DNA from 3 places in the Actinospongiicola halichondriae genome. Region 2 is predicted to be linked to each of the others. Evidence: predicted binding sites of a transcription regulator. Region 2 holds the regulator's gene; each other region holds the start of a gene.
The links. Region 2 encodes LexA, which represses DNA repair genes until DNA is damaged. Its sites were predicted from a motif close to CGAACNNNNGTTCG; they were not measured.

Region 1 (9,741 bases), 770 kb from region 2:
GCTGTGCGACCTCGAAGCCGTCCGGGTCCTCGTCGACGAAGGCCCCGCCCGGGTCAACGAACTCATCGCCATGGGCGCCATGTTCGATCAGGACGAGCGGGGTGAGTACCTGCTGGCCCGTGAGGGTGGGCACAGCCACCCCAGGATCCTCCATGCCGGCGGCGCCGCCACCGGCGTCGAGGTCGAACGAGCGCTCGTCGACGCGGTGAAGAAGACGGCTGCCGTGCTGCTCGAACGCACCTTCGCGCTCGATCTCGTCGTCGAGGGCGGCCGGTGTGTCGGCGTCCGGGCGCTCGACGAGGAGGGCGAGCAGATCGAGGTCCGGGCTCGCAACGTGCTGATGGCGACCGGCGGGGGAGGGCAGCTCTACTCGGTCACGACGAACCCGCTCGAGGCGACGGGCGACGGCATGGCCATGGCGCTGCGCGTCGACGCCGCGGTCGCCGACGTGGAGTTCGTGCAGTTCCATCCCACCGCGCTGCACCACGCGTCGATGCCTCGCCCCTTGCTGTCGGAGGCGCTGCGGGGCCACGGTGCGCTGCTGCGCGGCGCGAGCGGCGAACGGTTCGTCGACGAGTTGCAACCCCGCGACATCGTGTCGCGAGCGATCTGCGCGCAGCTCCAGGAAGACGGGACCGAGCACGTCTGGCTCGACGCCACCGTGCTCGACAGCTTCGACGAGCGGTTCCCCACGATCCGCACCGCACTCGACAAGGTGGGTCTCGATCCCGCCACCGACTGGCTCCCCGTCGCTCCGGCCGCCCACTACTGCTGCGGCGGTGTCGTGGCCGACCTCGACGGAGCGTCGTCGCTCCCCGGGCTGTGGGTGGCGGGCGAGGTCGCCTGCAACGGCGTGCACGGCGCCAACCGTCTTGCGTCCAACTCGCTCCTCGACGGCATGGTGTTCGGGCCCCGCGTGGTCGAGGCGATCGACTCCGGCAAGGACGGTCCCGAGGCCACCGGCGCCATGCGCTGCGTCCTCGACGTGCCCGACGGGGTCCCCGGTCGACGCATCGACCCGATCCCGGTCTCGACCGTCGACGTCATCGACGACGGCGACGATGTCACCGCCGAGCGCGACCGATTCCAACGGATGATGTTCGCCGACGCCGGGGTGCTGCGGGACGAGCAGTCGCTGGAGCGGGCCATCGACGACGCCGTGGAGGTGGCCGGCCGGCCCGTGTCCGACGTCGCCTCGGCCGAACTCTGCAACCTGGCCACGCTCGGCGCCGCAGTGGCGACTGCGGCCCTCCTGCGCACCGAGACCCGGGGCGCCCACACCCGGACCGACCACCCCGAGTCGGACGACGATCTCGCCGTCCGACTCGTCATCGTCGGCTGAACTCGACGTCACAGCCGTCGGCCCCCGACGCCTGGAGCGTCGAGTTCGCCCCGCGAGGGGTGCCATGATCCTTGGCGATGTCGGACTACGTCGATGTCGACGAGGAGATCCTCTCCCGGTTGGCGGCCCGCTGCCTCGCCCTGCCCGAGGCGTGGGACGAGCCGGCATGGACCGGCCACCGCTGGCTGGTTCGCAAGAAGAACTTCGCCCACGTGTTCGCCATGTGCGAGCGCGACGGATCGGTCACGACGATCGTCGCCGTCCGCTCACCCGATGACGAGCGTGACGCACTGATCGCCACCGGCCATCCGTTCTTCCTCCTGGGGTGGGGGCGCAACGCCGTCGGCATGGTGCTCGACGACGAGACCGACTGGGACGAGGTGACCGAGGTCGTCACCGAGAGCTACTGCGTGCTGGCGCCGCAGAAGCTGGTGGCGCTGGTCGATCGACCGCCGGGCTGATCGAGTCGAGGTCGCCACGAAAGGAGGGGTTGACTCGAACACCAGTTCGGACTATGGTCGGAAGTGCCCTCGGAGTCGGGCGGTCCGCATCGGAGAACCTCGCATCGGACGAACACGACTCCCGACCATCGTCGCTTCCCCACGGAATTCCTGTTGGAGGTGAGCTGCGTGCTCGGGTCACTCGTCGAAGAACTCCGCCGCTGCATCGATGGGTTGCAGGCGATGGCCCGTGACCTCGAGTCCGGCGACGTGGCGTGGCCGGACATCCGCGTCGACCTCGTCGCGCTGGAGCGGGAGCGCGAGCGGCTCGATCACACCATCGGTGCCCTCGTCTCCGACCTCGAGGCCCGCGGTGCAGCGGCACTCGACGGCTGCCGTTCCATGGCCGCGTGGTTGACGGCGAACACCGGTCAACGCCGGTCGATCACCGGCTCACGGCTCTGGCTCGCGACCCGTCTCCGCTCCATGCCTGCGACCGACGCCGCCGTCGCCGATGGCTCGATCACTGGCTCGCATGCGAACGTGCTGACCAGGGCGCAGAACCCGCGCACGCTCGACGCATTCGCTCGCGACGAGAACACGCTGGTCGGTGTGGCCCGACAGGTCACGGCCGACCAGCTCGTCCAGGTCGTCGAGCACTGGTTGCGCCACGTCGACCCGGACGGGACCGAACCCGCCGACACTCGCGACGACACCTTCCGTCTCTCCACCACGCTCGATGGACGGCTCAAGGGCGACTTCGAGTTCGGCGGCGAACTCGCCATCCGTACCAAGGCCCTCCTCGACGAGGTCGTGGCGCAGATCCGACGTCGCGACAAGGAGGCCAGGAAGGCCGATCCGACCGATCCCCGGCTGGGGGAGTCCGTCTCACGCGTGCGAGCGCGGGCGTTCGGCGAGGTGTTGGACCGAGCAGCGGTCTCACCGAAGAACCCAGCACGCCGCCAGCCGCTCTTCTCCATCGTCACCACGCTCGACACCCTGACGGGGGAGGGCGATCCGCTCGCCTGGCGGACCGAGGTCGACCTCGCTTGGCGGTCTGCGATCCCGCTCCGACTGCGCGATCTCTGGGCCTGCGACGGACACGTCTCGCGGACGATCCTGGGCGCCGACCGCGAACCGCTCGACGTGGGTCGGGCCAGGCGGATCGCCACTGCCGCCCAGCGGCGGGCGCTCCTGTCCCGGCACGGCGGGTGCGCCGTGCCGGACTGCGACGCTGCTCCAGGCCAGGTCGAGATCCATCACCACCAGCGGTGGACCGAGGGCGGGCTGACGGACCTGGACAACCTCCTCCCGACCTGCAGCTGGCATCACCACCGGATCCACACCGGCGACCTCACGGCCGAATCGGTCGACGGCGGCTGGCAGTTCGTCCTGCCGGACGGCCGCGTTCTCCAACCGGCCCGAGCCGGCCCCGACGCCGGCGCCGCGTAGGACGCGGCACGCCACCTCGGCGCCCGGCAACACTGCAAGCATGCACCCGCTGGCCGAACGCCGCGCCCGGCAGTATCTCGATCTGCTCGATCGGCTCGCTCCCGGTCGGGTCGTCGGTCTCTATGTCGTCGGTTCTGCTGCGCTCGATGCGTTCCACCCCGACCGCAGCGATGTTGACCTGGTGGCGGTGTTGGATCACCGCGACTCGGACGACTGTCAGTTGGTCAGGACCGTCCACCGGCGCTCGGCGATTCGCTCCTTCCCGGCGGCCATCGCGCGCGGACGGCCAAGCGTGCCCGGTGTCTGCAACACGGTGTTCGTCGCGGCCGACGATCTTCGACAGCCGGTGAGGGCAATTCAGCCGATCGGATCCCATGTCGGGCTTGCCTGCCACTGCGGCAGCGGGTTCGACGTGAACCCCGTGATGTGGCGTGTCCTACGGGACCATGGCGTGGCCGTGCGAGGGGCAGCCCCGTCGTCGCTCGGTGTCGATCCGGAGGGCGACGTCCTACGACAATGGAACCTCGACAACCTTCACGCCTACTGGGAGCCGTTGGCGCGAACCCACGTCGCCGGACGCCCGGCTCCGAGGCATCGGTTCCGTCCGCGTTGGACGACGTCCTGGCTCGTGCTCGGACCGACCCGCTTGTACCGAACGATCGCCACCGGTGAGATCATCACCAAGGAGCAGGCGGGCGAACACGCGCTGGAGGTGTTCGACTCGCAGTGGCACCCGATCATCCGTGAAGGACTGGCGGCGCGCCGGGGTGACAGGCGCACTGGCCGCTTCGATGGTGGCGCGGCAATGATGCGAGAAGCGGGCCGGTTCGGCCTCCACGTGGTGGAGCGTGCCGATGCCCTCGGGTGACCTGGCCTACTGCTCGGGGCGCAGGGTGGGGAAGAGCACGACGTCGCGGATCGACGGCGTGTCGGTGAGCAGCATCACGAGACGGTCCATGCCGATGCCGAGGCCGCCGGTGGGCGGAAGGCCGTACTCCATCGCCCGGAGGTAGTCCTCGTCGAGCGGCATGGCCTCGTGGTCGCCGGCGTCGTGCTGGCGGACCTGGTCCTCGAAGCGGGCTCGTTGCACGTCGGGGTCGGTGAGCTCCGAGAAGGCGTTGCAGAGTTCACGTCCGGCGACGATGGCCTCGAAACGCTCGGTCACGCCGGGCAGCTCACGATGCGATCGCGAGAGGGGCGAGACCTCCTCGGGGTAGTCGGTCACGAAGATCGGCCCCCACAGCGAGGACTCGGTCGTCTTCTCGTAGATCTCGAGGATCAGCTTGCCCGTTCCCCACGACTCCTCGATCTCGACGTCGTGTTCGACGGCGACCTTGCGGACGTCGTCGATCGGCTGGTTCACGTCGAGGCGCACACCGATCGAGTCCTCGATCAGCTCCACCATCGAGGCCCGTCGCCACGGCGTCGAGAGGTCGAGCTCGCGGTCGCCGTAGGTGAGCGTGGTGGTCCCGTGGAGCTCGATCGCCAGGTGAGCGACCAGGTCCTCGACCAGGGTCATGATGTCGGCGTAGTCGGCATAGGCCTGGTACAGCTCGAGCATCGTGAACTCGGGGTTGTGTCGGGTCGAGATGCCCTCGTTGCGGAACACCCGTCCGATCTCGAACACCCGCTCGAAACCCCCGACGACGAGGCGCTTGAGGAACAGTTCGGGAGCGATGCGCAGCTTGAGGTCGACGTCGAGGGCGTTGTGGTGCGTGGTGAACGGTGTTGCGGCAGCGCCACTGGCCACGTGCTGGAGCACGGGCGTCTCGACCTCGACGAACTCGCGGTCCTCGAGCCACCGTCGGGTCAGGCTCATGATCCGCGACCGGGTACGGAGCACGACGGCCGACTCGGGGTTGGCCCACAGGTCGGCGTAGCGCTGCCGGTAGCGGATGTCGGTGTCGTTGATGCCGTGGAACTTGTCGCCGAAACCGCGTCGGGCCTCGGCCAGGTGGACGAACGACGTGATCTTCACCGAGAGCTCGCCCCGACGGGTCTTGACCACGGTGCCGGTCGCGCCGACCCAGTCGCCGAGGTTGAGCTTCACGAACTCGTCGTACCCGTCGAGCACCTTCGACAGCGCGAAGAGCTGGATCTCGGAGCCGTCGCCCTCGCGGAGGGTGGCGAAGGCCAGCTTGCCCTGGTCGCGCAGGAGCATGACGCGACCGGCGATGGTCACGACGCGCTCGGTTTCTTCGCCGTCCTCGAGACCGGCGTACTCGGCGATCAGCGATGCCACCCGGGCATCGACGTCGAGGCGGTAGGGAGGGTCGAAGATCATGCGTCGTCCACTGGTAGGGCTGCGTTCTTCTCGTGGATGAGTCGGAGCCCGTGCAGCGTGAGCCATGGCTCGTGATGGTCAATCGTCTCCGACAGCGGGGCGATCAGGCCGGCCAGGCCGCCGGTGGCGACGACGGTGGACTCGCCGTCGAGTTCGTCCTCGAACCGGTGGACCATGCCGTCGACGACTGCGGTGAAGCCGTACACCGCGCCCGACTGCATCGACTCGACCGTCGAACGGCCGATCACGTTGGCCGGTTCGACGAGCTCGACCCGGCGCAATGCGGCGGCCCGACCGAACAGGGCGTCCAGGCTGATGTCGATCCCGGGGAAGATGGCGCCGCCGAGGTACTCACCCTTGGCCGAGATGGCCTCGAAGGTGGTCGCCGTGCCGAAGTCGATGACGATCGTCGGACCGCCGAAGAGATCCCAGGCGGCGACGGCGTCGGCGATGCGGTCGGAGCCGACCTCTCGGGGGTTGTCGTAGAGGATCGGCATGCCGGTCTTGACGCCGGGCTCGACGACGAGCGCGTCCTGGCCGAGGTACCGCTCGCTGAAGCGGCGGAGCGAGCCGGTCACACGCGGGACGGACGAGCAGACGGCGAAGCCGGAGACGTCCTGTGGCCAGCCGAATCCGTGGAAGGCCAAGAACTCCTGGAACAGCAGGGCGTACTCGTCGGCCGTGCGCTCGACGTTGGTGGCGATGCGCCAGTGGTCGAGCAGGTCGGTGTCGGCCGCCCGCTCACCCGCCGGGACGGCCTTGTCATCGAGCGCGTAGAGCCCGATGACGGTCTGGGTGTTCCCGACGTCGATGGCGAGGAGATGCACGGCGGGCGAGATTACGCGAACCCCGCCACAGGCTCCCCATCTGATCCGGCGGCGCCCCGGATCAGCCGGTGTACTGCGGGCTGGCCTTGGTCGGCGCGGCGGGCGTCGCCGTGGACGGCTGGGCGTCGGTCACCACGCTCGTGCTGGTGGTGCTGGTCGTCGTCGACGTCGTCGAGCTGGTCGTCGAGCTGGTCGTCGACGTCGTGGTGGGCGGCGTCTGGTCGCAGATCACGGTGATGGCCTCGACGAAGTCCTCGTCCGATGACACCAGGCCCAGTTCGTCCACGACGGTGGTGTCGCCGGTCGTCGGGTCGATGATCACCAGGTCGTACTGGGCCGAGTAGAGCGTTCCCTCGCAGTCGAACGCCAGACCGGAGGCGCCGTCGACATCGGCGAGGTCGCTGAAGAGCAGCGTCAGCGCGCCGGTCGTCGTGTCGATCTCGTACAGATCGCTGCCGTAGCTGAGGCCGTACAGCGTGGTGCCCGTGGGGTCGAAGGCCATGGCCCCGATGCGATCCTCGGTCGGCCCGATGTCGGAGACTGCGGCCGTCGTCTTGTCGACCGTGGCCAGGATGGACTCATCCCCGTCGTAGGTGATGTACATGACCCCCGTCACCGGGTGGATGGCGAGGCCGGTGGGGTCGTCGATGCCGAGCGAGCCGACCTCGGTCGATGCCCCGGTGTCGGGATCGACCGTGTAGAGCAGGTCTGGATCGAGGTCGTAGCTCATCGCGAAGAGGGTGTTGGTGGCGGCGTCCCATTCGATGCCCGTGCTGCCGACCACATCGCCGGCGCCGACCTCGGTGGTCGTGGCGTCTGCCGCGTCGACGGTGAAGAGTTTCTGGCTGTCCCAGCCGAGGACGAGCATCGTGCCGTCCGGTTGCGCGGACGCAGACGGAACGGCGGCCAGAACCGCGCTGGCGAGGACTGCAGCAGCGACGATGGCCTGGACGGGCCGCTTCGAACCGGGTGTGTGCATGACGCTCCTGCGATCGGGGTTTCGGCGGATGCTACGACGGCCGGCCGGAGAAGTCAGGTGCGGATGTCGAGGCCGATGTCGAGGGCCGGGGCCGACTGCGTGATCTGGCTGGTCGACAGCAGATCGACGCCGCTCGCGGCGTAGGCGCCGGCGGTGTCGACCGTGATGCCGCCCGAGCACTCGAGCCACGGACGGCGGGTGTTGTTCGTCGTCGCCCACGCATCGGCCGCGACCACGGCGGCCGCAGCCGCCTCGGGCGTGAAGTTGTCGAGGAGGATCGCGTCGCACCCCGCGTCGAGCGCAGTCATCATCGCGTCGACGTCGTCGACCTCGACGTGGATCGTCCGGGCCGGCCACGCGTGACGGGCACGTCGCACCGCCTCGACGATGCCGATGGCAGCCAGGTGGTTGTCCTTGAACATCACCCAGTCGGACAGGTTCCCCCGGTGGCTGGCCCCGCCGCCGGCCCGGACCGCAGCCTTCTCGAGTGAGCGGAGCCCCGGCGTCGTCTTGCGGGTGTCCCAGATGCGGGCCGAGCCGCCGGAGGCCGCAGCGTCGGCGAATCGACGGGTCAGCGTGGCGATCCCGCTGAGATGGCAGAGGAAGTTCAGCGCGGTCCGCTCGCCGGTGAGGATCGGCGCGAGCGGGCCGCGGACGACGCCGAGCACGTCGCCTGCGGCCAGGGTGTCGCCGTCGCCGACGTGCCAGTCGACCGTGACACGGTCGTCGATCTGGGCGAACGCCTCGGTGGCGCAGGCCGTGCCGGCGACCGCGCCGGGCGCTCGGGTGACGAACGAGGCCTCGGCCACGGCGTCGGACGGGACCAGCGCCGCGCTGAGGTCGCCGAGGGGGGTGAGGTCCTCAGCCAGCGCTGCGGACACCGCGGCCCGGACGGCATGGATCGGCGGCGCCACGGGCGCGTCGGAAGGCATCTGCGAAGCCTGCCACGACGGACGAGGTCCTCACACCAGCAGCATTCTCGGACCGCATATTGACGGAACCGCCAGTGTTTCTCTGCTGTTACTGGCGGAAACGTCAATGGTGGGCAGGATTCCTGACAGAAAATCGGACAAATTGCGCAAGAAGGTCGAAGTTGGTGCGTTCGACAGTCCGGGGTCATCCGCGACAGGAAACGGGCAGGCGAGTGCGAACGAAGCGACGACCTGATTGGCGCCAGCGCGTGGCGCTGTTCCTCATCGTCGGCACCCTCGTGCTGATGGTGGCCGCGACGTTGCCGGCGGCGGCATCGCCTGCGCCCATCGACGTGGAGTCGACGGCCGACAACGGCGTCGGGAACTCCCGGGCGCCCGGCCGGTCGTGTGACGACGGTGGGAGTGGTGCCTACTGGCACTACGACTACGGCACCGACCTCCCCCAGGGGACGCTGGGCGACCTCCCCGTCGAGTTGCGGACCCACCTCGACCTCCACTCCGACATCGTCCGCCAGCCCAACACCTCCGGCGCGACGCCGCCGGCCCCCGAGTCGCCCTCGGCGTTCCTCCAGGGCATCGAGAGCCACGCCTCGTTCCTCACCGATCGGGGCACCGTCAAGATCCGGCTGTCGTCCGGCGACTGCGAGACACCGACGCTCGGGTTCGACGGTTCGATCGCTTCCGGGACCGGCACCTGGACCGTCGACCGGGGGACCGGCGCCTACCGGGAGGCAACCGGCTCGGGGGTCTTCGACCTGACCGCCGAGGTGAACCCCGGCGCCGACAACACGCTGTCGCTCGACCTGAACGGCGACCTCGACATCCTCGAACCGGAACTCCAGTCCGAGGTCGTGTCGACCTACTGGGGTGGCCTCGGTGTCGACTACGTGTCACGTCGGGTGACCGTGGTCTACGAGATCACGAACGTCGGCCCCGGAGACGCCTACGGCGTCGTCCTCGACGCGGCCGGGAGCCCGACGAGCGGCGTCGGCGACCTCGGTCCCGCTCCGCAGGGCATCGGCGACCTGCTGGCCGGTCAGAGCGCCATCGTCCAGGTCCGCTACCAGCTCGGGTTGCTGAACCCGTGCCTCCTCGTCCTCCTCGGCTGCGACTTCGACTCCAGCCTCGAGCTCACCGTCCCTGATGCCCTCGATCGGCCCACCGCGGTCACCCTCTCCAACGAGGTCGAGGCTCCCACCCTTCCCCCACCGCTGTAGGAGCCCAACGTGACTGCCATCAGCCCCCATCTTCGCCGCGTCCTGACGCGTGCGCTCGCCCCCATCGGCTTCGTCGTCATCGCGCTCGCGGTGCTGGCGAACGCCGGGGTCATCGACCTGCAGAGCAGGCGGACGGCGGTGCCGTTCCCGATCCTCGCGTACGAGATCGAGGCCGTGTCCGACGGACACACCGCGACACTTCTCAATCTCCCGCTGCCCAACGTGGGGGCGCCGCAGGCGCCGATCCCCGTCGACGTCGACGGCGACC
Region 2 (9,741 bases):
TCGACCCTGCTCAACCGGCTCACCGACGCGGGTGTCCTGGTCGAGGACCGGCTCTTCGCCACGCTCGACGCGACCACCCGCCGTCTGGACCTCCCCGGCGGCGAGAAGGTGTTGTGCACCGACACCGTGGGATTCGTGCGGAAGTTGCCTCACCAACTGGTGGAGGCGTTCAAGTCGACGATGCAGGTCGCTGCCGACGCGCATCTCCTCGTCCACGTCGTCGACGTCACGGCCCCGGACGTGGCCGGCAACATCGAGGCCGTCCACACCGTCCTGCGAGAGATCGACGCCGGGCAGGTGCCCCAGATCCTCGCGTTCAACAAGATGGACCTCGACCCCGAATCGGCGGCGACGCTCGTGCGCCGACACCCGGGTGCGGTCCCGTTCTCGGCCGCCACCGGCGAGGGCGTCGACGACCTGCTCACCGCGATCGGCACGCAACTCCGCGCGATGCAGCCGGTGATCGAGTTGTTGGTTCCCTACGACCGTGGCGACGCGCTGGCTGCGGTGCACCGCGAGGGTGAGGTCCTCGTCGAGACCCACGGCGAGCACGGCACGACCGTCCACGCTCGGCTCGACGATGCGGCCAGGGCGACCTTCAGCGAGTTCGAGACCGGTGAGGTGGCATAGGCGTGTCCGGCTTCCGACCGCCCCCGTACCCCTACGACCGCCTCGACCCGCTTCGTGAGCGTGCCGACGAGCACCCCGGTGGTGTCGTCGACCTGTCGATCGGGACACCGTTCGATCCGGCACCGGAGATCGCCGTCGACGCCATGGCGTCGGCCGACCCGCGGGGGTACCCGGCGTCGATCGGGACGCCGGCGTTCCGCACCGCCGTGTGCGAGTGGAGCGCTCGGTACCTCGGTGTGGAGCTGACCGGCGACGACGTCGCGGCGACCATCGGCAGCAAGGAGTTCGTCGCTGGCGTCCCGCAGTGGCTCCGTCTGCGCACCCCCGACCGCGACACGGTGCTGTATCCCGCGATCAGCTACCCCAGCTACGAGATGGGCGCCACGCTCGCCGGGTGCCGACCGGTGCCGGTACCGGTCCGGGACGACTGGACGATCGACCTCGACGCCATCGAGCCCGCCGACGCCGAGCGTGCGTTGTGCCTGTGGGTGAACTCGCCGGGCAATCCGGCCGGCGGTCTCGACGACCTCGGAGCAGCGGCGGCCTGGGGTCGTTCGCACGGCGTCCCGGTCCTGTCGGACGAGTGCTACGTCGCATTCACCTGGGACGGCCCGCCGCGTTCGATCCTCCAGCACGGGACCGACGGCGTCATCGCCGTCCACTCGCTGTCGAAGCGGTCCAATCTCGCTGGTGGCCGCGTCGGTTTCTACGCCGGTGACCGTGAGCTGGTCGGCTATCTGCGCGAGGTCCGCAAGCACGCAGGGTTCATGGTGCCGTCGCCGATCCAGGCCGCGGCGGTCGCGGCCCTCGGCGACGAAGCACACGTCGACGTCCAGCGCGAGCGGTACCGCTCGCGCCTCGAGGCACTGCGCCAGGCATTCGCCGACGCACTCGACATCGACGTCGCGATGCCGGGTGGGGCCTTCTACCTCTGGGTTCCGGCGCCCGACGGCGATGCCTGGGCGCTGGCCGAGGACCTCGCGGTCCGCGGGGGAGCGATCGTCGCGCCGGGTGAGTTCTACGGCGAGGCCGGCCGCCACCACGTGCGTGTCGCGGCAGTGCAGCCCGACGAGCGGATCGACCTCGTGGTGGCGCGACTCCGGGCGAGTTGAGGCCTGCGGGGACGCACGGAGCCCCGGGCTAGATTCGCCGTCATGTCGACGCTGCCAGAGACCATCACCGCCCTGTGGGCCCGCCGTGACGAACTCACGCCGGCCGACACCGATGCGATGGCATCGGTGAGCGAGGCGATCGACCTGCTCGACAGCGGCGAGGCCCGCGTGGCCGAGGTCGGCCCCGACGGCGTGACCGTCAACGAGTGGCTGAAGCACGCGATCCTGCTCCTGTTCCGCCTGTCGGCGATGGAGACCGTCGAGCTCGGTCCCTTCGAGTACGCCGACAAGATCCCGCTCAAGTCCGACTTCCAGGCGGCCGGCGTGCGCGTCGTGCCCGGCGCCTCGGCCCGCTGGGGGAGCCACCTCGCCCCGGGCGTCGTGATGATGCCCTCGTACGTGAACATCGGTGCGTACGTCGGCGAGAACACCATGGTCGACACGTGGGCGACGGTCGGATCGTGCGCCCAGATCGGCAAGAACGTGCACCTCTCCGGTGGCGTCGGCATCGGTGGCGTCCTCGAACCGGCCAACGCCGTTCCCGTGGTGATCGGTGACGAATGCATGATCGGAAGTCGTTGCATCGTCGCCGAGGGCGCGCAGGTGGGCGAGGGCACGGTCCTCGGTGCCGGCAGCATCCTCACCGCGTCGATCCCGGTCATCGACGCCGAGACCGGCGACGAGATCAGCCGAGGCTCGGTCCCGGCATGGAGCGTTGCGGTCTCCGCGACACGGCCACGGTCGTTCGCCGGCGGCGAGTTCGGCCTGCCGTGCGTGCTCGTGGTCAAGCGCCTCGAGCCCGGCGAACGTCACGACAAGTCGAAGCTCAACTCGATCCTGCGTGACAACGGCGCCACCGTCTGACGGCCCGGACATGCGCGACGTCGACCTGCTCGCGCTCACGGCAGCGCTCGTCGACATCGCGTCGCCGAGCCTCGACGAGACAGTGTTCGCCGACCACGTCGAACGACGACTCCGGGCCGTCCCCTGGTTGACGGTGGAGCGCGTCGGCGACAACGTCGTGGCCCGCACGGAACTGGGTCGAGACCAGCGGCTCCTCCTCGTCGGCCACCTCGACACGGTGCCGGCCAACGGCAACGAGGTGGCACGGATCGAGGGCGACACCCTCTGGGGTCTGGGCTCCGCCGACATGAAGAGCGGTCTGGCGGTCTTCCTCGAACTGGCCGAGTCGGTCGACGCTCCTGCGGTCGACGTCACCTATGTCTTCTATGCGGCAGAGGAGATCGCAGCCGAACACTCGGGTCTCCTCGAGTTGTACCGCGAACGTCCCGGCCTGCTCGAGGGCGACGCTGCGATCCTCGGCGAGCCGACCGACGGTTGGCTCGAGGCCGGCTGTCAGGGCACCGTCCGCGTGGTGCTCACCTTCCGCGGGGCTCGTGCCCACACGGCGCGGCCGTGGATGGGGCGCAACGCCATCCATCGTCTGGGTGCAGCGATCGCCCGGATCGACGGTTTCGAGGCCCGTTCCCCGGTCATCGACGGCTGCGAGTACCGCGAGGCGATGCAGGCGGTGTTCGTCGACGGTGGGGTCGCAGGCAACGTGGTCCCCGACGAGGCGTCGTTGACGGTGAACCTCCGCGTGGCTCCCGACCGGACGGTCGACGAGGCGCTCGAGGGCCTGCGTGACGTGCTCGGCGACACGCTCGAGACCGACGACCGGTTCGTGGTGGTCGACAGCGCCTCGCCCGCCCCACCGTCGCTCACGCACCCGCTCTTCGCCCGGCTCATCGCCGACGGTGCCCCGGTCCGGGCCAAGCTCGGCTGGACCGACGTGGCTCGCTTCGCCGAACACGACATGCCGGCGGTCAACTTCGGTCCCGGAGACGCGACCGTGGCCCACACGGCCGACGAACACGTCCATCGGGAATCGATCGGGCGCGTGTACGACGCCCTCCTGGCGCTGCTGACCGCCTGAGTCAGAGCAACCGACGCCGGAGCGCGAGCCCGGCGGAGCCGGTGGCGAGGATCGCCGCCACCGCGACCACGACGAGGAGACCGGGCACGTCGTCGCCGTCGTCGATGACGAACGGCTGCGGTGCTGACGTCTCCCCGGGTTGTCCAGGCTCGATCACCGTCGGATCGTCGTCGGCCGTAGGGAGCGTCGTGGCCGAGGCGGGATTGACCGAGGGAGCGACGGCGAGCGCGGCCGCAGCGTCGATCAGGCCGGTGCCGAACGTCGCGTCGACGCCGGGGTCGCCCAGATCGTGGGTGGTGGCGAGCATGGTCTCGATCGCCGACGCCGGGTCGAGTCCTGCGCTGAGTAGGAGCGCGAGGAGCCCGGACACGTGTGGCGCCGCCATCGACGTCCCCGACAGGCAGGCGTACGCGCCGGTGTCTCCCGACGACCAATACGTCGACAAGATGCCGACCGGGTCGCCGTCCTGGGCGCAGCTCTCCGCGGTGTCGCCACCTTCTCCGCCGGGTGCGGCGACGGCCCAGCGGGCGCGGCCCACCCCGTTGGCATAGCTGGGGACGGTGTCGTCGCGGGCGATCGCGGACACGACCACGGCTGGTGCGTCGCCGAAGTCGGCGGTCAGGACGAACTGGTTGCCGGCGGCGACCACGGGGATGGCGCCGCCATCCCAGGCGTAGCGGACGGCATCGACGAATCCGGGTCCGAACACGCTGTTGGTGGTCGATCCCAACGAGAGGTTGATGATGTCCGCGCCGTGGTCGGTGGCCCAACGGACGGCGGCAGCGACGTCGGGAGCGCTCCCGGCGGAGTCGCAGTCGGGGCACGCACGGTGGAGCACCTTGATCGGCATGATCTGCGCCGCCGGCGCCACGCCGGCGATCCCGACCCGGTTGCCGTCGACGGCCGCGGCGATGCCGGCGACGTGTGTGCCGTGGCCGTCGTCGTCCTGGGGCGATCCGGTGCAGAGGTCTGCGTCGCCGGCGGTGTCGTGGCACGCCGTTCCCGGTACCAGGTTCGCCGCGAGGTCCTCGTGGTCCAGCGCGACGCCGGAGTCGACCACGGCGATGACGATGCCGTCGCCCCTCGCCGTGTCCCACGCCTCGACGGCACCGATGCGGTCGAGTCCCCATTGGAGCCCGGCGTCGTGGGCGACGTCGCCGGTGGTGACCCCGCCGGCACCCGCCGACGAGGCGAGCGCGACCAGGGCCGTCGCGGCCGTGGCCGCGGCGGTCCACCACCGACCGGATGCTCGTCGCTCGTGCACTCGTGCATTGTGCAGGACCGCGGCGGTCGGCGGCGGACGCGCCGGGGTCAGAGTTTGCGCATCACCGTGACGACAGCGCCGAAGATCTGGACCTCGTCGGCGTCGAACCGCATCGGCTCGAGCGCCGGGTTGGACGGGATGAGGACGACCTGGTCGCCGTCGGTGTCGAACGTCTTCACCGTCGCCTCCTCGCCGGGGATGCCCGCGATGACGATCTGGCCCTTGCGCGCCGTGGTCTCGGAACGGCAGACGACGTAGTCGCCGTCGAGGATCCCGGCGTCGATCATCGAGTCGCCGCGGACCCGCAGCATGAACAGCTCGCCCTCACCGGTGAGGTCGGACGGGAGCGGCATGGTCTCGGTGATGTTCTCGTGTGCGAGCACGTCGGTACCGGCGGCGACCTCGCCCACGAGCGGGACGTGGCGGACCGGGCGCCGTTCGACGGCGGCGCCGGAGTTCGGGTCCCAGCGGACCTCGATGGCCCGGGGCTTGTCGGGGTCACGGACGAGATAGCCCAGTCGCTGCAGGGTCGCCAGGTGGGCGTGGACGGAGGAGGGCGACGTGAGGCCGACGCTCTCGCCGATCTCGCGGACCGACGGGGGGTAGCCCCGTGTCCGTTGGTGCTCCTCGATGACCTCGAGGATCTGGCGCTGCCGCTTCGTGATGTCCTCGGACATGGTGACTCCCTCGCCGCGCGAACGGTCGTGATCGAACAGGTGTTTGCACCATACGACGTGTCGCAGGGGAAGGCAAACACCCGTTCGATCGAACTTGACTCGAACGACTGTTCGTGTCATGGTGCGAACAGTTGTTCGTGAGAACGGGTGTTCGATCCGTTCGATCGCCCCGAGACCGGCGTGTCTGCGCCGCCGGGAGTTCTTGTCACCCCCGCTCCGGAGAATGGTCCCCATGGTCGCAATCACCACCTCGAGCCCCGTCCGCCACCTCGCCGCCGCCCCGGCCCGCAGCCTGCATGCGGTACCGGACCGGGTCGCTATCGGTCGCCGGTCCTGGATCGGAACCGCCGTACTCGTTGCCGTCCTGGCCCTCGCCATCGGCCTCCTGATCGCCTCGCCGGCGATGTCGGCCGGGACCGCAGCCACCCTCGATCCCCATGTCGTGGTCGAGGGCGAGACGATGTGGTCCATCGCGCAAGACGTCGCTCCGGCCGGCGAGGCCGCGACCTACGTCGAGCGCCTCGTCGAGGCCAACGGTGGTGCCTCGGTGGCGGCCGGGCAGGTGCTCACCGTCCCGGTTCCCTGACTCGACGGCCCCGACGAGCTCTCGTCACCGCGAGCGGCGATTCGGCCGATGGAGCACCAGCAGTATCGTGAGCGCATGCGCTGCCCGGGCTGTGGAAGCCTCCGAGACAAGGTCATCGACTCCCGACAGACCGACGACGGCAGCTCGATCCGGCGTCGCCGGCAGTGCGAGTCGTGCAAGAGCCGATTCACCACGTTCGAACGGCTCGAAGAAGTGCCGCTCCAGGTGCGCAAGCGCACGGGTGAGTGCGAGCCCTTCGACGCATCGAAGGTCGCCGCCGGGGTCAGCGCGGCCTGCAAGTCCCGTCCCGTCGAGCCGGGCCAGATCGCGGTCCTGGTCGGTGAGGTCGAGGACGCCCTCCGGGCGATCGGTCGCGACGTCGACAGCGACCAGGTCGGACTCGCGGTGTTGAGTCGGCTCCGGGTCCTCGACGAGGTCGCCGCCGTGCGGTTCGCGTCCGTCTACAAGGGCTTCGACACGATCAGCGACTTCGAGCGCGAGATCCACCTGCTCCAGCAGGGGGCCGAGGAACTCGGCGCCTGACCGCCGGTGCCCGTCGGTTCAGCGACGGGTCCAGCGTCCGAAGAGCAGCCCGTCCTCGGTGAGCAGCGAGGCGATCTCGAGATCGTCGGTCGTCGGCACCGCGCCATGGACGATGCGGTGGCTGTCGCCACCGGCCACCAGCGGAGCGATGGTCATGCACCACTCGTCGACCACGCCGGCATCGACCAGCGCGCCGTTGAGGGTCGGTCCGCCCTCCGACACCACGACCGAGGCCCCGTCGGAGCGGAGCCGGGCGAGGATGGCAGGGAGATCGACGTGGTCGTCGCCGGCCTGGAAGACTTCGGCCACGCCCTCGAGCGCCGCCACCGCCTCCGCTGGAGCGCCGACGGTGGTGCAGACCAGCGGCGGTACCGGGGCGTCGACGAACACACGGGCCGAGGCGTCGATGCTGAGCCGACCCGACACGATGACGAGTCGGGGTTGCTCGCTCGAGCGGCCGACGGCAGCGCGGGCGCTCCGGACCTCGTCACTGTGGCGCAGCGGCCCGTAGTCCTCGGCCGTGACCGTGCCGGCACCCACGATCACCGCGTCGGCGATGCCCCGCACGGCGCGGAGCATCTGGGCGTCGGCCGGGCCGCCGAGGCCCCCCGAGGTACCCGCCGTCGTCGTCCCGCCGTCCAGCGTGGAGATCATGCCCACCGTGACCCACGGACGGTCGCGCCCCGTCGGCCGTGGCGCCGCGAGGTAGGCCTCGAGGGGATCGACCGTGTCGTCGTGGGGGAGCAGTTGGCGCACGAGGCGACGGTAGCGACCGCGCCGTCGTCGACGGGATGTCACCATGGCGGACATGACCCTCACCGAGGAACCGACGACCGCGGCCGGGACGGAGTCCGATTCCGGGACGGACGAGGACGAACGCACGGTCACCCGTACCTGTCCGTTGTGCGAGGCGGGTTGTGGTCTCGCGGTGACCGTCCGGGGGTCGCAGGTCACTCGGATCCGTGGCGACATGCTCGATGTGTTCAGCCATGGCTACATCTGCCCGAAGGGCTCGACCCTCCGGCAACTGCACGACGACCCCGACCGGTTGCGCCAGCCGTTGATCCGTCGAGGCGACCGCCTCGAGCCGGCGACGTGGCCCGAGGCGTGGGAGGCCATCGCCGCCGGACTCGGCGCGGTCATCGACGAGCACGGCCGAGGGAGCCTCGGGGCCTACGTCGGCAACCCCAACGCCCACAATCTCGGGGCTCTGCTCTACAACCGGGTCCTCCTCAAGGCGTTGGGCACGACCAATGTGTTCTCGGCGTCGACGGTCGACCAACGACCCAAGGAGATCTCCTCGGGGCTGTTGTTCGGTCAGGCGCTGTCGACGCCGGTCCCGGACATCGACCGCACGGATCACCTGCTCATCCTCGGTGCCAATCCCTACGCGTCCAACGGCAGCTTCGCGACCGCGCCGGACTGGCCGGGCCGGATCGAGGCGCTGGTCGCCCGCGGTGGACGTCTGGTCGTGGTCGACCCGCGTCGCACGCGGACGGCCGAGGAGGCCTCGCAGTACGTGCCCATCCGCCCGGGTTCGGACCCGTTGCTCCTGGCCGCGATGGTCCAGGTGCTCTTCGACGACGACCTCGTCGACCTCGGCACGGTGCGCGACTACGTCGCCGGGCTGGACGACGTCGCCGCAGCGGTGGCGCCGTTCACCCCGGAGCGGGTCGAGGACCGCACCGGCATCGCGGCGGCGACCATCCGCCAGATGGCCTGCGAATTGGCCGAGGCGCCGTCGGCCGCCGTCTACGCCCGGATCGGCACCACGACGTCGCCCTTCGGGACCGTCACGTCGTGGCTGGTCGACGTCCTCAACATCTGCACCGGCAACCTCGATCGACCCGGCGGTGCGATGTTCACGCGTGCCGCTGCCGGCGCCAGCAACACCCGGGGCACGCCGCGCGTCGGTCGGGGCATCCGGCTCGGGCGACGGCAGAGCCGGGTCCGCGGACTCGACGAGACCTTCGGCGAGTTCCCCGCCGTGTGCATGGCCGAGGAGATCGAGACGCCGGGGGAGGGGCAGATCAAGGCCATGGTGACCGTGGCCGGCAATCCGATCCTCTCGACCCCCGACTCGGCCCGGCTCGACGCGGCCTTCGCCTCGCTCGACTTCATGGTCGCGATCGACATCTACCTCAATGAGACCACGCGACACGCCGACGTGATCCTCCCGGCCCCCTCGGCGCTCCAGAAGAGCCACTACGACGTCGCACTCCTGCAGCTCGCGATCCGCAACGTGACCAACTACAGCGCGCCGGTCCTGCCGCTCGACGAAGGTCAGCCCGACGAGTGGGAGATCCTGTGCACCCTGGGCATGATCCTCCAGGGCGTCGCTCCCGGCGACGCCGATCCTGCCGTCGTCGACGACATGACGGTCGCCGGCCTGGTCGACTCGGCCGTCGCCGACGAGTCCGGACCCATCGGTGGCCGGGACCGTGACGAGATCCTCGACGCCCTGGCCGAGCGCCGTGGTCCCGAGCGGATGCTCGACTTCATGCTCCGCGTCGGACCCTACGGCGACGCGTTCGGCACGGTTCCTGACGGTCTGACCCTCGCCGTGCTCGAACAGCACCCCCACGGCATCGACCTCGGGGCGCTCCAGCCCCGCATGCCCGACATCCTCCGCACGCCCGACGGGATGATCGACCTCGCGCCCGACGTGCTGGTCGCCGACGTCGCCGACCGTCTCGTGCCGGTCCTGGACGACGACAGCGACGGACTGCTCCTCATCGGCCGCCGGCACCTGCGCTCGAACAACTCGTGGATGCACAACATCAAGGTCCTGGTGAAGGGCAAGGAACGGTGCACGCTCCAGGTCCACCCCGACGACGCCAGCGAGCGGGGACTCGTCGACGGGGGGTCGGCCGAGGTCCGCTCACGGACCGGCGTCGTCATCGCTCCCGTGGAGGTGACCGATCGGGTGATGCCCGGGGTCGTCAGCCTCCCGCACGGTTGGGGCCACGACGCCGACGGTGCCCGTCTGTCGG
Region 3 (9,741 bases), 230 kb from region 2:
TGAGCGCCACCTCGACCACCAGGTCGTAGAACGTCCGGGGCTTCAACCGCGGCAGTGTCGCCATCTGCGCACGGGACTCGATCTGGAACACCCCGACGGTGTCGGCCTCGCACAACATGTCGTAGACCGCGTCGTCCTGGGGCAACTCGGCGATGTCGACGTCGATGCCGTGTGCCTCGCGCACCAGCCGCACCGTCTCGTGCAGGGCGGTGAGCATCCCGAGCCCGAGGAGGTCGAACTTCACGAGCCCGACGGCAGCGCAGTCGTCCTTGTCCCACTGCAGCACGCTCCGGATCGGCGTCTCGGACCGGATGGTCCCGCCGGCACGCCCGGTGAAGCGCCCCCACTCGACCGGGCAGACCTCGACCACGGGTCGGTCGCAGAGCACCATGCCCCCGGAGTGGATGCCGAGGTGACGGGGGAAGTGCTCGACCTCGGCGGCCATGGCCGACACGTCGGCGGGGAGGCCGTCGGCGTCGGCGACACCTCCCCAGGCGTCGGTCGACTTCGAGAACGCGTCCTGCTGCCCGGTGGCGTACCCGAGCGCCTTGGCCATGTCCCGGATCGACGACTTGGCCCGGTAGGTGATGACGTTGGCGACCTGGGCGGCATGGCGTCGACCGTGGCGTTCGTAGACGTACTGGATGACCTCCTCGCGCCGGTTCGACTCGATGTCGATGTCGATGTCGGGCGGCCCGTCACGCTCGGGCGACAGGAACCGTTCGAACAACAACCCGAGCTTCACCGCGTCGGCCTTCGTGATCCCGAGGGCGAAGCACACCGCCGAGTTCGCCGCGCTCCCCCGGCCCTGACAGAAGATGTCGGCCCGGCGGCAGAAGTCGACCAGGTCCCACACGATGAGGAAGTAGCCGGGGAACCCCAGCGTCTCGATCAGCGCCAGTTCGTGATCGATCTGCTCCCACGCCCCCGGCGTGTTCGGTCGGGAGCGAGGTCCGTAGCGGCGTTCGGCGCCGGCCTCGGTGAGCCGGCGCAGGAACTGCATCTCGTCCAGACCGTCCGGACAGGGGTACGGCGGAAGGTTCGGCGCCACCAGATGGAGGTCGAACGCGCACTCGAGGCCGAGCGCGGCCGCCCGCTCGACCGCGCCCGGGTACCGGGAGAACCGGCGGGCCTGCTCGATCCCCGAGCGGAGGTGCGCGGTCGCCGCCGGCGGGAGCCATCCGTCGGCACCGTCGAGGTCGCGCCGCGCCCGCACCGCGGCCAACGCCGTGGCCAGGGGGCGCTCGGCCGGCGTGGCGTAGTGGACGTTGTTGGTCGCCACGACCTCGACCCCCACCCGATCGGCGATCTGGGCCAGCGCGTCGTTGCGAGCCGAGTCGAGCGGGTCGTGGTGATCCCACAACTCGACCACGACGTTGTCGGCGCCGAAGGTCTCCACCATCCCTCGCAGGGCCGACTCGGCCGCCGCCGGACCGTGGTCCATCAACGCCTTGTTGACCGCCCCCTTGCGACACCCGGTCAGCACCAACCACTCGCCACCGTGGGCACGCGCCCAGTCGATCGAGTCGTAGTCGGGCTTGCCCTTCATCCCACCGGCGAGCTGCGCCGTGGAGATGACGTCGGCGAGCCGGGCGTAGCCAGCGGTCCCCCGGGCGAGCACCAGCAGGTGGGAACCCTCGGGGTCCGGGATCCCGTTCTGCGGTTGGCGGAGCCCGAGGGAGAGCTCGGCTCCGAAGACGGTGGGGAGTCCGACCTCCCGGGCGGCCTCGGCGAAGCGGACCACGCCGTAGAAGCCGTCGTGATCGGTGAGCGCCAGCGCCTCGAGACCCAGCCGGGCGGCCTCCTCGGCCAACGACTCGGGATGCGACGCCCCGTCGAGGAACGAGAAGTTCGAGTGGCAGTGCAGCTCGGCGTAGGGCACCGTGCCCCGGCGACGCTCGAGACCTTCGGGCGCCGCGTACTCCGGCCGGCGGTACGACCACGCCGGGCTGTCCCCACCATCGCCGGCGGCCGGTGCGGGTCTGGCGGCGCGTCCGGACGGCGAGCGACGAGCGGTGCCGTCGGAGAGCGTTCGCTCGAGTTCGGACCAGGAGACGCCCGGGTTGTTGAACCCCACAGCATTCGATGGTATGCGAACGCCCGTTCGTTGTCGAACGGGTGTTCGAGTGGGAAGCGGACCACGTTCGTCAGCATTTCATGACGGTTTTGCGTCGGACCGTCATGAGAATGCAAAGTGAATGGGTCATTCGGACCCTTGAGGTTCGCGGGTGGGCTGCCGATGCACAGAACAGACACCCAGCCGCACCACGAAGGAACCGCACCATGGGCTCGAACGCCACGCTCGCTCCGAACACGACCGTCACTCGGTCCCGCCGTCATCGCTTCGCCATCGTGCCGGTGCTGCTTGCCGGAGCCATCCTCCTGTCGGCGTGCATGAACGGCGACCAGCAGGCTGCGTTCGACATGATCAACGCCTCCCGTGCCGACGCCGGTGTCCCGGCCCTCGAGCACGACGAGACCGCCAAGAAGAAGGCGCAGCTCTGGGCCGAGCACCTGGTCGAGATCAACAAGCTCGAGCACAGCAACCTCGCCTCCGGCATGGACGACGGCTGGAAGCGTCTCGGCGAGAACGTCGGCTACAGCACCGCCTCGATCAGCCGGGTCCACGACCAGTTCATGGCGTCATCGGGCCACCGTGCCAACATCCTCGACCGCCGCTTCACCCACGTCGGTGTCGGCGTCGCCAAGGGCAACGGCCGGACCTACGTGGTCCACGTCTTCGTCCAGCGCTGACGGTCAGGGGAAGATGCCCCGGGTGGCCGTTGCCGCCGCCACCCGCTCGAGGGCGAGGGCGTAGGCCGCTCGCCGCAGGCTGACGTCCCAGCGACGGCTGGCCGCCCACACGTCGGCGAAGGCGTCGGACATCACCTTGTGGTGACGCTCGGCGAACAGGTCCTCTTCCCAGGGGAACCCCTGCCGGGCCTGGGCCCACTCGAAGTACGAGGCGGTCACCCCGCCGGCGTTGGCGAGCACGTCGGGAACGACGGTGATCCCGCGTCGATCGAGCACGGCGTCGGCCTCGGGAAGTGTGGGCCCGTTGGCCGCCTCGACCACCACACGGGCGCCCAACCGTTCGGCCACCGCGGCGTCGATCACGCCGCCGAGGGCCGCCGGGACCAGGAGTTCGCAGTCGATCGCGAGCATGTCGTCGGCATCGACCGGGTCGCCCAACGGGAACCCCACCACGCCTCCGGTGGCCACGACGTGGTCCGAGAGCGCGGCGGTGTCGAGACCACCCTGGTTGCCGACGGCACCCGTCACGTCGCTGACCGCCACGATGCGCATCCCGGCCGACTGGAGCAGGTAGGCCAGCGGACCGCCCACCTTGCCGAAGCCCTGGATCACGGCCCGCCGACCCGGGAGCTCGATCCCGAGCGCCTCGAAGACCGCACGGACACACACCACCACGCCCGCGGCCGTGCCGCCGGCGTGGGCTCGTGTTCCACCGACCGACAACGGTTTCCCGGTCACGGCGCCGGGCAGATGCACGCCGCCGCCGGTCATCTGCAGCGTGTCGAGCAGCCACGCCATGACCCGTCCGTCGGTGTTGACGTCGGGCGCCGGGATGTCGCGGTCCGGGCCGAGCAGCGGGGAGATCCCCAGGGTGAACCGCCGAGTCAGGTGCTCGAGTTCGGCGAGGCTCAGGGAACGAGGATCGACGCACACACCACCCTTCGCTCCGCCGTAGGGCAGACCACACACTGCGGTCTTGACGGTCATCTGCGCGGCCAGCGCCCGCACCTCGTCGGCGTCGACGGCAGGGTGGAAGCGGATCCCGCCCTTGCCCGGACCGCGGACGGTGTTGTGATGGATCCGCCATCCGGCGAACACGTCGACCGACCCGTCGTCGCGACGCACCGGGACCGACACCTCGAGCACGCGCTCGCAACGGCGGACCATGGCGTGGATGCTCGGGTCGATACCGGCGACCGCCACCGCATCGTCGATGCGACCGAGCACAGCGTCCCAGGGACTGGCGACCACGCTCCGAGTGTGGCAGGCCCGGCGACGCTCCGCGTGGAGGTCAGGCTGCGACGCACTCCCCGACCGGCGACGTGACGGGGTCCGGACCAGAATCGCACTTCCGCACGTACAGGAACACGAGTCGGCCGAGCGCACGTTCGCGGACAGGACGTGGAGCCGTGGGATCGCCGACGATGCCGACGAGGGTCTCGGACACGCCCCGACGACGCGCTCCGGCGAGGAGGGCGGCGACGGCGGCACGATGAGCAGCGAAGCCGTCTTCGACGACGGATTCGGCGAGTTGGGTGGCTGCGGTGGGGGTCATGTCTCCACCGTACGGAGATCAAATGATCAGGGCTAGCGATATTCACTCACCACATTGATCAGCTAGACTGATGACCCATGAGCGCACTCAAGGACGTGGACATCCGTCATCTCGCGGCCCTGGCCGCCGTGGTCGACGAAGGCTCCTTCGCGAAGGCCGCGCAGGCTCTGGGGTTCACCCAGTCGGCGATCAGCCAGCAGATCGCGGCACTCGAGAAGGCCGCTGGCCTCCCCGTCCTCGATCGACCCCGCGGGCCCAAGGCCGCCGAGCTCACGCCGGCCGGCGAGTTGCTCCTGGGCTATGCACGCGAAGTGCTCAGCCGTGTCGAAGAGATGGACGACGAACTCGACCGACTCCGGCGGGGCATCTCGGGTCGTCTGGTGATCGGGACCTTCCAGTCCGTCTCCGGCAAGGTGCTCCCGCCGCTCATCGGCCGCATGCGCACCGAGGTCCCCGACGTCGACATCCGCCTGTTCGAGACCGACGACCAGACCGCCCTCATCCGCGGCATCCTCGACGACGACCTCGACCTCGCGTTCACCGTCGATGCCGAGCCCGACCCCCGCCTCGAGTCCGTGCACCTCGGCTACGACCCGTTCGTCGTCCTCGCTGCCAAAGGCGAGATCGAGGGCCCCACCGCCGCGCCCGCCGACCTCACCGGCCACCCCATGATCGGCCAGCCCGCCGCCAACGTGTGTCAGATGCTCATCGACCGCCGTCTCGACGCGGTCGGCGTACGACCCGACTACGTCTTCCGGTCGCAGGACAACGGCGCCGTCCAGGGCATGGTGCGCTCGGGGATGGGGCGGGCGATCATGCCCTACCTCGCCATCGACCCCGACGACCCCGGTGTCGACGTCCTCGAACTCGACCCGCCGGTCGACCCCCGACGCATCCAACTCACCCGTCGGACCGACCGGAGCCTCCCACCTGCGGCTGACCACTTCGCCACCCTCGCCCGGGAGGTCGGCGCGGCCGTCCTCCAACCGGAGAACACGCTCGTCGACTGACGCGTTCCGTCAGGGCGTCGCGGCCCGCGCCGACGTCACCGCGATCGTGGTCGCGGTGCCGGAGATCGCCAGGCCGATCGCCAGCGGCGTGATCGTGCCGTCGAAGAACCGGTCGAGCACGCCACCGAGCGTTGCGCCGACCACCAACTGGAACGCGCCGATGACCGACGACGCCGTGCCGGCGACGGCCGCCATCGGGGCCATCGCCAACGTGTTGAGGTTGGGCAGGAGCAACGCATGGCAGGCGAGGACTGCGCCCATCACCACCATGAAGGCGACGAGGCTGGGGCGCCCGTCGGTCGTGATGGCCAGTGCGAGCATCACCGCCGCCAGTCCCACGTAGCCGCCGAGCGCCCAGACGACCATGGGTGTGGTCCCCACCGTCGAGACGATCCGGCCGTTCAGGATCGAGGCCAGACCCATGACCCCGGCGAGGACGCCGAACACCAGCGGGAAGCGGTCGGAGGCCCCGAACGTCTTGTCGACGATCGCCTCGGCCGAACCGAGGTACGAGGCGAACACGCCGTAGAGCGCCGTCACGCCGACGGCATACGAGAACGCGACCCGGTTCGACACCACGAACCGAGTTGCGGTGACGACACGATGGAAGCGGAGATCGGGGATGCGGTGCTCCGGTGCCAGGGTCTCGGGGAGGCGACGCACCCAGACCGCGATCACACAGGCCCAGACGGCACACAGCGCGAACAGCCAGCGCCAGGGGGCGATGGAGAGCACGGCCGAGCCGAGGGTCGGGGCGACCACCGGCACCAGGATGAAGATCGCCATCATCGTCGACATGGTCTTCGACATCTCGTCGCCGTCGAAGCGGTCGCGGATGATGGCGAGGGCGACCACTCGGGGACCCGCGGCACCGAGTCCCCAGAGGACCCGGGCGGCGAAGAGTGTCGGCAGCGAGGGGGCGAGCGTGGCCAGGAGCGCTCCCCCGATGTAGATCGCCAGACCGAGCCGCATCGCACTGCGACGGCCACGGTTGTCGGCGATGGGTCCGTAGAAGATCGTGCCGAGGCCGAGGCCCACGAAGTAGGCGGTCACCAGGCCCGTGACGGCGGTGGAGTCGGGCGCCAGGCCCAGGTCGGCGCGGATGTCGCCGAACGCGGGGAGCATCAGGTCGATGCCCAGGGCCGTGAGCGCCGTGGCCATGGCCAACAGGGCGATGAGTTCGCGTCGACCGATCTCGCTTCGTCGGATCGGGGGCGCTGTCTTCACCGAACGAGTCTGCCGTCAGTCGTACGTGGCCGCAACGCTCCAGCGGCCACGCTCGAGGACCACCAGGCGGGCGACGCCGTCGTCGGTGATCACCTGGAAACGGGCCCGGCGTGAGTGCCGCTCGGGATCCCACCATCGTTCGTCGACCGGCCACGGTCCGGCCCACGAACGGATGCGCTGCGTCCGCCCCCCGACCCGCAACCGGTCGGGTGGGGCCGTCGGCGTGCATCGACCGTCGACCATCACGATCCGACCGGTGCCGTCGAGCACGTCGACCGGGAGTGGTTCGGGGTGCACGGTGGCGGGCGAGGGATTGGGGAGACGGCCGGGCCACGGTGCGGTGATCCAGTCGGACCGGACGGACGGGCGGTCGACGGTGAGGTCGACCGCGCCGGCGGGCACGAGCCGGAGTTGTTCGTCGGGGTCGCGCCCACCGGCGTACTCCGGCACCGAGACGGCGTCGGCGCCGAGCAATCCCTGCACCCGGGCGATGGCCCGTACGGCGCGCTCGGCCGCGCCGGTGTCCCGGCCCACGAACCCCTGACCCGAGAACCCCAGTTGACGACCGTCGGCGGCCACGACCTCGTCCGGATGCAGTTCGACACGGACGATGCCGGCCGTGGGTCGCTGCCGGACCGAGGCGTTGATCCACCCGTCCATCTGCCACCGGACCCGGTCGGCGATCGCCCCCGCGCTCAGTCCCGCACCTTTCCCCCCGGACGAACTGCTCTCGGCATGGCGCCACGCCCGCTCGGACCGCTCGCCGTTCTCGGTCTCGGCGATGACCACGACCCGGGTGCACACCGATCCCCGGGCGTCGAGACGACGGTGGAGTTCGTCGGCCAGTCCCCGGGCGACGAACGCGATCGGCGCGACCTGTTCGGCGGGCGGGTCGAGGTCGACCGAGACCACGAGGTCGGGTGGTGGTGGCGTGGTCCGCAACGGTCGGGCATCGAGACCCCGGGCGAGCCGGTGGGCCTCCACACCGGTCGGACCGAACCGGCCGAGGACGTCGCCGGCGGGGAGCGCGGCGAGATCGCCGAGGGTGTGGAGCCCCAGTCGGCGCAGGACGTCGGCGAAGTCGGGGAGGTCGAGGGCGGTGAGCGACAGGGGCGCCAGGTACTCGGCCGAAGCCTCCGGCTCCACGATCCAGACCGGGGGATCGCCTCGCTGCGCCGCGAGGTACGCGGTCCGGGCCGCGTGCTCGGCAGCGAACGGCCCGTCGGCCACCCCCACCGCGGCGAGGATCGCCACACCCGCCATGTCGATCGCCGCGACCGCCTCGACCACCTGCTCCGCGAGCGCCACGTCGCCACCGAAGTAGCGGGAGGGGCCCCGGGTGGGGAACGCGCACCGGCCGGGCCGCGTGACCTCGACCCGTGGGGTGAAGGCCTCGAGCGCCCGCACCACCGGTTCGAACATCCGAGCGTCGCGCTCGACGTCGCGATCGAGGACCTGCAGCGACGGACACCGGGCCTGGGCTTCACGCCGCCGCATGTGTCGACGGACGTCGGCGGCGCGCGCTGCTGCCGTACACGCCACCACTCGGTTCGACACGAAGACCGCGGCCGGTTCATCGGCCCGGGTCCCGGCCGCCACCAGGGGCCAGTCCGGAACCCACACCACCATGACCCGACCCGGGGCGTCAGGCGGGGACATGGATCGGCACCGGATCGGCCACCACGGACTCGACCAGGCCGACACCCGACGGCAGCCACAGTTCGGATCGTCGAGGCCGCGACGCTTCGCGGCGCCCCCCGCCCACCACCGTCACCCGGCGAGCGCGCAGGTGGCCATGACCGTCGGCCAGGCCCTCCCAGCACGCCGAGGTCACCTCGAGCGTCACGTCGGCCCCCTCGGCCCACCCCGACGAGCCGACCTGGACCAACACCGCCCCTCGCTCCCGAGCCCGAGCGGCGAGTCGCCGGCCGTCACGGGCCTTGACCCGATGGGTCGCCCGTACCAACACGATCTCGAACGCATCGACCAACGCCGCGACCGCTGCCGCCCATGCGGTCTCCTCGTTGTCGGGACCGATCTCGGTGTCGGGCGATGCGACGAGGACGAACCGCTCGAGGGCGATGCCGAGTTCGGCTGCGGCCGACAACCCCAACGACGGGAACCCCACCGCGGCCACCCAGGCGCCGTCCTGCGACGCGGCCGAGGCCGCGGCCAACGCCAGCGACGTGGCGGCGGGGCCATCGGTCGCCAGGGTCGACCCCCGCCGGAGACCACCACCGGGGATCAACGACTCGAGGGCCGGCAGGACCGGGAGACGTCGTTCACGGGCGAGCGCCGGCGACTCGACCTGTTCGACCAGTGCTGCTGCAAGCTCCGCTCGACCCATGCCCTCAGTATCGAACACCTGTTCGATGCACGTCAACCGTCGTCGACACCTTCAGGGAGAGCGGGGATTCCGTCGCTACTGGTGGCGGGGATCGCGCCAGATGGCGTCGACCGTCGTGGTCACGATCGACCCGTCGGCCAGGACTGCCACCCCGGTCGAGCACGGTGGACCGAGCTCCTCGGTCGGCGCCACGACTCCGGTGTCGGGAACGGGGATCCGTTCGACGACCTCGGACACGAAGCCGCACAGCACCAGATCGCCGTCGGGCAACACGTCGAGGGACGACGGTGCCCGCTCCCCCGTGAGCTCGAGCACCGACTCCTCACCCGAGGGAGCGATCCGCACGATCCGTTCGGGCTGCGAACCGGGAGCGTTGTCGACCAGCCAGATGTCGCCGGCAACCACGGTCATGGCGAAGGGGTTGTTCCATCCGCCCGAGACGAACGTGGGCTCCTGGTCGGGAGACCCCATCGGGTCGAGCGAGAGGATCTTGCCGTTCAGCGCATCGGGGTCGTCGACCGCGTCGGGATCCTGGAGATCGCCGATCGAGATCAGCAGACGGTCGCCCCGGAACGCGAGGGTCCCCCCGTTGGCGAGCTCCGCGCTCGACGGGGCCTTCCCAGACCAGGGTCTCGCGGTCCGAGGCCACGCGGCCCACGACGAGGCGACCGTCGGAGGCACGGGTCCACGAGGCGTAGACGTCGACCGCGTCGCCGACCCGCTTGGTGGCGATCCCGAGCAGGCCGCGCTGGCCGTCGGTGGCGAGCGGGTCCTGGATCTCGACGGTCACCGCCGTCACGCCGGCTCGATCAGACCGCAGGATCCGTCCGGTGGTCCGTTCGCCGTAG

Region 1: the regulator LexA is predicted to act here: its motif matches at 1,839-1,852, upstream of AB8619_RS02125 (DUF222 domain-containing protein).
Region 3: the regulator LexA is predicted to act here: its motif matches at 2,112-2,125, upstream of AB8619_RS04745 (error-prone DNA polymerase).

What each region holds. Positions count from the first base shown of each region.
Region 1 is NZ_CP171622.1:390,019-399,759, forward strand. Features, by position in the region: gene nadB (L-aspartate oxidase) at 1-1,342, shown strand, start outside; gene AB8619_RS02120 (MmcQ/YjbR family DNA-binding protein) at 1,420-1,803, shown strand; gene AB8619_RS02125 (DUF222 domain-containing protein) at 1,972-3,234, shown strand; gene AB8619_RS02130 (aminoglycoside adenylyltransferase domain-containing protein) at 3,275-4,102, shown strand; gene lysS (lysine--tRNA ligase) at 4,109-5,518, opposite strand; gene AB8619_RS02140 (type III pantothenate kinase) at 5,515-6,345, opposite strand; gene AB8619_RS02145 (hypothetical protein) at 6,407-7,324, opposite strand; gene nadC (carboxylating nicotinate-nucleotide diphosphorylase) at 7,378-8,256, opposite strand; gene AB8619_RS02155 (hypothetical protein) at 8,505-9,473, shown strand; gene AB8619_RS02160 (OmpL47-type beta-barrel domain-containing protein) at 9,483-9,741, shown strand, end outside.
Region 2 is NZ_CP171622.1:1,159,600-1,169,340, forward strand. Features, by position in the region: gene hflX (GTPase HflX) at 1-630, shown strand, start outside; gene AB8619_RS05840 (pyridoxal phosphate-dependent aminotransferase) at 633-1,742, shown strand; gene AB8619_RS05845 (2,3,4,5-tetrahydropyridine-2,6-dicarboxylate N-succinyltransferase) at 1,785-2,606, shown strand; gene dapE (succinyl-diaminopimelate desuccinylase) at 2,617-3,678, shown strand; gene AB8619_RS05855 (S8 family serine peptidase) at 3,680-4,942, opposite strand; gene lexA (transcriptional repressor LexA) at 4,990-5,619, opposite strand; gene AB8619_RS05865 (LysM peptidoglycan-binding domain-containing protein) at 5,852-6,205, shown strand; gene nrdR (transcriptional regulator NrdR) at 6,281-6,748, shown strand; gene AB8619_RS05875 (dihydrofolate reductase family protein) at 6,767-7,504, opposite strand; gene AB8619_RS05880 (molybdopterin-dependent oxidoreductase) at 7,557-9,741, shown strand, end outside.
Region 3 is NZ_CP171622.1:924,845-934,585, reverse strand. Features, by position in the region: gene AB8619_RS04745 (error-prone DNA polymerase) at 1-2,077, opposite strand, end outside; gene AB8619_RS04740 (CAP domain-containing protein) at 2,284-2,754, shown strand; gene AB8619_RS04735 (Glu/Leu/Phe/Val family dehydrogenase) at 2,758-4,005, opposite strand; gene AB8619_RS04730 (hypothetical protein) at 4,046-4,309, opposite strand; gene AB8619_RS04725 (LysR family transcriptional regulator) at 4,387-5,319, shown strand; gene AB8619_RS04720 (multidrug effflux MFS transporter) at 5,329-6,546, opposite strand; gene AB8619_RS04715 (DNA polymerase Y family protein) at 6,562-8,205, opposite strand; gene AB8619_RS04710 (hypothetical protein) at 8,192-8,893, opposite strand; gene AB8619_RS04705 (hypothetical protein) at 8,969-9,574, opposite strand.